2 regions of the Paenibacillus sp. P22 genome follow, and region 2 is predicted to be linked to the other one. Evidence: predicted binding sites of a transcription regulator. Region 2 holds the regulator's gene; the other holds the start of a gene.

Region 1 (3,419 bases), on a different contig from region 2:
CGATTTGCGGCTTGAACAGGTACATGGATCCGCTGAAAGCAAGAAGGATGAGAAACGGCGCAAAGATGATTCCGGCATAGAAATGCCATCTCCAGACGGTTTGATACAGGGCGGGAAGCAAGCCGCGATTGCCGCCCGTCCGGATGCTGCCCGTCGATGTCTGCAGCTCAGGCTCCATCTTCATCTGTATGAACAACCCCCATTCAATTAGGTCCTTATCGACCTTCATAAGTATAGGGAACCGGAACCTATTCAACATGACTCGAAGGGGTCATTTCGGCTGCAGCTTCTTTTGGGAGGGAACGCATCGGCCATTTGTGTTAACTTAAAAATGTTATGACAGGTTAACATTTCCTTTACAGGCTGCCGGTCCACTGATACAATGGCCTGGATCATTGTTAACCACATACCTTTTAATTAAGGTTAACAATAGAAGGATACGAACAGGGTGATCAAAGCGGATGGCTAGGACCGAGAAAAAGGATTGGAACCGATTTGCGGAAAAAGCGTTGAACGGAGAATGCCTGACGCTGGAGGAAGGACTTGCCCTTCTGGAGGCGGGGAATGATGAGATCCTATCGATTCTGCAGGCGGCTTTCACGGTGCGCAAGCATTTTTACGGAACGAAGGTCAAGCTCAACATGATCATCAATGCCAAGAGCGGCCTCTGTCCGGAGGACTGCGGCTACTGCTCGCAATCGATCGTATCGGCGGCCCCGATCGAAAAATACAAGCTGCTGGACAAGGACACGCTGCTTGCCGGCGCGCGCGAGGCGATGCAGCGCAAGGCCGGCACTTATTGTATCGTGGCATCGGGAAAAGGTCCGACCGATAAGGAGATCGGGCAGGTTGTCGAAGCGGTCAAAGAAATACGGGAAACGCTGCCGCTCAAAATCTGCGTCTGCCTCGGCATCCTGAAGGAAGGACAGGCGGAAAAGCTGGCGGATGCAGGGGTTCACCGGTACAACCACAATCTGAACACAAGCAAAGGAAACTTTCCGTCCATTACGTCGACACATACCTACGATCAGCGGATCGAGACAATCCTTGCGGCGAAGCGGAGCGGAATGTCTCCTTGCTCGGGAGTCATTGTCGGCATGGGCGAGACAAACAAAGAGATAGTGGAAATGGCTTATGCCCTTAGAGAGCTGGATGCGGATTCGATTCCGATCAATTTCCTGAACCCCATTCCGGGGACGCCTCTCGAAGGCTCGCAGCTGACGCCGGCCATGAAGGCTCTCAAGGTGCTGGCATTGTTCCGCTTCCTGTGCCCCTCCAAGGAAATCCGCATCGCGGGCGGCCGCGAGTTGAATCTGCGTTCCCTTCAGCCGTTTTCCCTATATGCGGCCAATTCGATTTTCGTAGGCGACTATTTGACGACGGCAGGTCAGGAGGCGATGGCCGACTATCAAATGATTGAAGACCTGGGCTTTGAGATCGAAGAGAATGCCCTCGGAACCGAGATGAATCCGGCGTGAACGAGGAAGGACGGTGCCTGGCCTGTCGGTTCGAGAAACCGTGGAGGATATCCTCCACGGCGTTTTTTTCGTCCGGTTTCAACGCTCCGAACAGGCTGGCATCAGCATATGTCAGCGGTCGAATCAATAGCCCGATCGAGCGGTTTTTTCATTTTTCACGCAGTTGTCGGAAAGAGTTGATCCTTTGTTGAACGTTTAAGGTCGAAGAAATGACAGGCATTGAATTGCAGCCAGACAACGGTACAATGAATTTAATCCTGCATGGCCAGTCGTCTTTGGACAGCTTTTCATCCACGGTTCCCGCCGGTCGGTCGCCAAGGCTGTCAATTCCCTGCAGCAAACAGAGATAAAAGCAAGGAAAGGATGGAAGCGTTTGTTCGCTTCATACTTTGTGAAAATATTCTCATACTCGGAGGCGATAAAGGTTGGCAGTAGACACGGTATTTTGGAGCAAGATGGTGACGGGCATGACGTTGGGGTTCCACGCCATTTTTGCGACGATTGGCGTCGGCATCCCGTTGATGATCGCAATCGCAGAGTTCATCGGAATCCGCAAGAAGGATCCTCACTACATCCTGATGGCCAAAAGATGGTCGCGAGGATTCATCATTTCGGTCGCTGTCGGTGTCGTAACCGGCACGGCGATTTCCCTGCAGCTGGCGCTGGTTTGGCCCCATTTCATGAAGCTGGCCGGCAATGTCATCGCTCTTCCGCTCTTCATGGAAGTGTTCGCATTCTTTTTTGAAGCGATCTTCCTCGGCATCTATTTGTACACATGGGATCGGTTCAAAAATCCGTATATCCACTGGCTGCTTACGATTCCGATCGTCGCCGGGGCAGGCATGTCCGCTGTATTCATTACAACGGTGAACGGATTCATGAACCAGCCCGGAGGCTTCGTCATGGAAGCGGGGCACTTCACGGCGGTCGATCCGGTGCAGGCGATGCTGAATACGGCGACGTTCTCCAAGGTTTTCCACGTCTTAAGCTCGGCCTACCTGACTGGAGCCGCCCTATTGGCCGGCATCGCAGCTTTTACGATGCTTAGAAAAGGCAGGAGCGCCTATCACAAAAAAGCCTTGAACCTCAGCATGGCGGCTGTCCTGCTGTTCGGCCTTCTCAACACGCTGGCCGGAGATGTATCGGCCAAGTTTTTGGCCGAGCATCAGCCGGAGAAGCTGGCAGCGGCAGAGTGGCATTTCGAGACGGAAAAAGGCGCGGATCTGATCCTGATGGGATGGCTCAACGCGGAGCATGAAATCATCGGAGCCATTCATCTGCCGAAGCTTCTCAGCTTCCTCGCTTTCGGAGACTTTAATGCCGAGGTGAAAGGCCTCGAGGAATTCCCTTTGGATGAGCGTCCGCCGCTTCTCGTTCATTACTTGTTCGATTTCATGGCCGGAATCGGATTCGCGCTGCTGGCAATAGCCTGCTTGTATTTCTTGTTCGTATTCTGGAAAAAACGCAACGAGCTCAACAAGTGGCTGCTCCGCATCCTGGCGCTGACCGCGCCGCTGTCATTTCTGGCCGTGGAGTTCGGCTGGCTGTATGCGGAGCTCGGGAGGCAGCCATGGATTATTCGAGGGTATATGCGTGTCGAAGAAGCAGCCACGACATCGCCAAGCGTACGATTGCTGTTTTTCCTTTTCCTCTTGTTGTACATCGCCTTAGCCGTCGTATGCGTGCTCGTGCTGCGCCGATTGTTCCATCATAAGCCGGCGGAAGCGGAGATGGAGACATGGATGAAAGAAAAGCGGGATTCATCCAAGGAAGGGGGCGAGAGGGCATGATCAGTTACGAGCTGATGGGCATCTCGGTGCTGTGGCTGTTTCTGTACGGCTATCTGATCGTTGCCTCCATTGATTTCGGAGCGGGCTTTTTTGCCTTTTATGCTCGATCGACCAAGCAGGATCACGTCATGAATCGTCTCATTTCCCGATA
Region 2 (3,419 bases):
TCAGCCTGCCGTAGCAGGCTTGGGCTTCATGCTTGATCCGCTCTTCGTCCAGCAGCGTGCTGGCGCCGTCCTTGACGACCTGGATGCCGTCCACCCATACGTGGACGACATCGCGGCCGGAGCCGCTGTAAGCCAGATGGGAGACCAGATCGGACTGAGGATAGAAATGCGGCTGATCCGTATCGATCGCGATGAAATCGGCTTTCATCCCTGCTTGCAGCGAGCCAAGCATCGGCTGGCGGATCGTAGCCGCTCCGCCGAGGGTAGCCAGCTTCAGCGCTTCGGCCGCCGGCACGACAGTGGGATCGCCGGATACTCCCTTGTGGATCAGAGCCGCAAGCCGGATCTCGTCGAACAGGTCGAGATTGTTGTTGCTGGCAGCGCTGTCGGTGCCGAGCGAGACGGTGACGCCGGCCCGGAGCAGATCCGGCACGCGCGCGACGCCGCTGGCAAGCTTGAGATTGCTGGCGGGGTTGTGCGACACGGCCGCGCCTCTGGCGGCAAGCAGCTCGATCTCCGCATCGTTGAGATGGACGGCATGGGCGACAAAGGCGGGACGCGAGAAGAAGCCGAGCTTGTCCAGATGCTCGACCGGCCGCAGGCCGTACTCGCGGACGTTCTGCTCCACCTCGGCTGCGGTCTCCGACATATGCGTGTGTATCGGCAGGTCGAGATCATGGGCGGCCTGAACGAACTTCTCGATGAATGCCGGCGGACAAGTGTACGGAGCATGCGGGCTCATCATCGTCATGATGCGGCCGTTCGCTTGGCCGTTCCAGTCCTTGGCGAACCGGACCGCTTCATCCAGCTTCTGGAGCTGCACGTCTTCCGGGCACAGCCCGATGGCTCCGCGCATTAGAACGCCTCTCATGCCGGACTGCTCGACGACTTTGGCGACCTCATCCATCCGGTCGTACATATCGACGAACGTCGTCGTTCCCGACTTGAGCATTTCGAGCACGGCCAGCGAAGATCCCCACCGGACATCCTCATCCCGGAACTTCGCTTCCATCGGCCACATATAATCCTGCAGCCAGGTCTGCAGCACCTCGTCGTCGGAATAACCGCGAAGCAGCGACATCGCCGCATGGCCGTGCGTATTGATCAGCCCCGGCATGAACGCGAGGCGGCTGCCGTCGATCCTGACTGGCATTGCGTCAGCATCGGCCGGGCGCTCTTCCCCTATGTAGGCAATCAGGCCGTCCTCGATTACCATATGCCCCTTTAGTACGGGACGCCTTTCGTCTATCGTGACGAAGGTTCCGTTTTCAATCCACCATTTGCTCATGTTCGGTTCCTTCCTTATCCATGTAATAGGCGAGGCTCAGCAGCTGGGTCGTAAAATCGGCATAATGAATTCTAACCTTCTCCGGAGCCTTCAGCACGACCGGGGCAAAATTGAGAATCCCTTTGACGCCGGCCGCGATGAACCGGTCCGCGACGTTCTGAGCCTCCGCGGCCGGCACCGTAATAATGCCGATCTGAATGTCCTGCTCCTGCACGGCCTGCTGCAGCCGATCGATCGGCTGCACCTCGAGCGAGTTGATTCGGGTGCCGATCTTGGCCGGATTGGCGTCGAACACCGCAGTGATTTTCATATTGTCCTTCAAATAAGTGCTGTAGTTGCATAAGGCATGCCCCAGATTGCCGGCCCCTACGAGCGCAACGAGCATCACCTGGTCCAGCTTGAGGATGCCTCTGATCTTCTCGATCAGGTAGTTGACGTCATACCCGACGCCCTTGCGCCCGAATTCCCCGAAATAGGCCAGGTCCTTGCGGATCTGAGCCGGATTGAGCTCGAGCTTGAGGCCAAGCTCCTGCGAGCTGACGGTCTGCACATCGCGCACATGAAGCTCGCCCAGCACTTGCAAATAAACGGGCAGCCGGCGGACGACCGCCTCCGATATCGCTTTTCCCTGCTTGCTCATTGCCGGACCGCCTCCTTGGAGTCTTCGGACAGCCATTCCCTCATTCTCGGAACGAACTGATCCGCATGCATATGTTCAATTTTAGGTCCAGGCAGCGAATAAAGGAAGTGTTTCCCATAAAACGTCTCGATCACTCTCGTATCGTAAATGAGGACAATTCCCTTGTCCCGGGAAGTTCGGATCAGCCGTCCGAACCCTTGCTTGAAGCGGATGACCGCCTGCGGCACGGACAGCTTCATGAACGGATTCTGCCCGGATTCCTGAAGCATCTCCGCCTTCGCTTCCTGAAGCGGATGGTTCGGCGGCTGGAACGGCAGGCGGACGATCGCCAGGCAGATGAGCGCATCGCCGGGAATGTCGACCCCTTCCCAGAAGCTGCTCGTCCCGAGCAGCACGGATTCGGGCTGCTGCCGGAAGCGGCGGGTAAGCTTGCTGCGGTTGCTGCTGTCGAGCCCTTGCCCCAGCACTTGAATGCCGGAGCCCTGAAGGGCTTCCTTCAGCGGATCGTATACCTGCTTCAGCATCCGGTAGCTGGTGAAAAGGACGAGCATCCGCCCTCCGGTCTCACGGGCCGCTTCCGACAAGGAGGCGACCAGCGCGCTTAGATAGGCCGGATCGGCCGCGGCTCCCTTGACCGCCGGGAAGTTACGCGGAATCATGACAAGCGCCTGGGAGCGGTAATGGAATGGCGAAGGCAGAAGCACGGTGCGCGAGCGGCGCTCGTCCGCCATGTTCAGTCCCAGCTGTTCGGCGGCGTAGTGGAACGACTTTTGCACGCTCAGCGTAGCGGAAGTAATGACGACGCTCTTCTTGCTGTCGAAGAAATATTCCCGGATCTGCCCGCTGACATCCGCCGGAACCGTATTGAGCTGGATGCTCTTCGTCCGCGCGGAAGGATTGGACTCGATCCAGTACACCATCTCCGGCTTGTCCGCCCGCACGAACACTCGCAGCTCGTCCCGGATGCGTCCGGCATCCTTCACCGCGCCGGCCAGATCCGTCAGCATGCCTTGAAGCACCGTATCGTCCAGCTTGTCCTTCATGTCCGAGAGCATCTTGTCGAGCACCTTGATCGTCCGGTTCATTTCCTTGAAATAGATGCCTTCCTCGTTCTGGATCGGCTCCCATTGGCTCGGCAGGCTGCCCGGCTTGAGGCGCAGGACGCTCTGCCCCGTCTCGGTCTGGCCTCCTCCGGAAGAGGCGGCCGCCAGCGACTGGAGCTGCTCGAATACCGTCTCCCAGCTGTCCTTGAGAGAGCCGAAGCGCGGAATGATCTCGTCCAGCTGCTCCGTCCACTTGGGCACTTCGTCCTCGCTCTCTCCCTGGATGTGGGAGCGGAGCTGCGGCAGCAGGCCGCTGCGCGAATCCTTGGCGAGCCGGTTCGCCAGGTTCAGGAACGAGTAGAAGCTGAGCTGCTGTCCAAGATGCTTGCCCGCCACTTCCTCCACCTGATGCCCCTCGTCGATGACGAGATACTCATAAGACGGAAGA

Evidence for each region. The regulator Rex, encoded in region 2, represses fermentation and respiration genes when NADH is low (regulators of the CRP and FNR family bind a similar motif). The targets are predictions, from matches to a motif close to TTGTGAAATATTTCACAA.
Region 1: the regulator Rex is predicted to act here: its motif matches at 1,868-1,885, upstream of BN871_RS20070 (cytochrome ubiquinol oxidase subunit I).

Annotation. Positions count from the first base shown of each region.
Region 1 is NZ_CBRA020000160.1:14,604-18,022, reverse strand. It holds gene BN871_RS20080 (PepSY domain-containing protein) at 1-178, opposite strand, end outside; gene bioB (biotin synthase BioB) at 462-1,478, shown strand; gene BN871_RS20070 (cytochrome ubiquinol oxidase subunit I) at 1,904-3,268, shown strand; gene BN871_RS20065 (cytochrome d ubiquinol oxidase subunit II) at 3,265-3,419, shown strand, end outside.
Region 2 is NZ_CBRA020000200.1:14,475-17,893, reverse strand. It holds gene BN871_RS22550 (amidohydrolase) at 1-1,288, opposite strand, end outside; gene BN871_RS22545 (redox-sensing transcriptional repressor Rex) at 1,269-1,928, opposite strand; gene dinG (ATP-dependent DNA helicase DinG) at 1,925-3,419, opposite strand, start outside.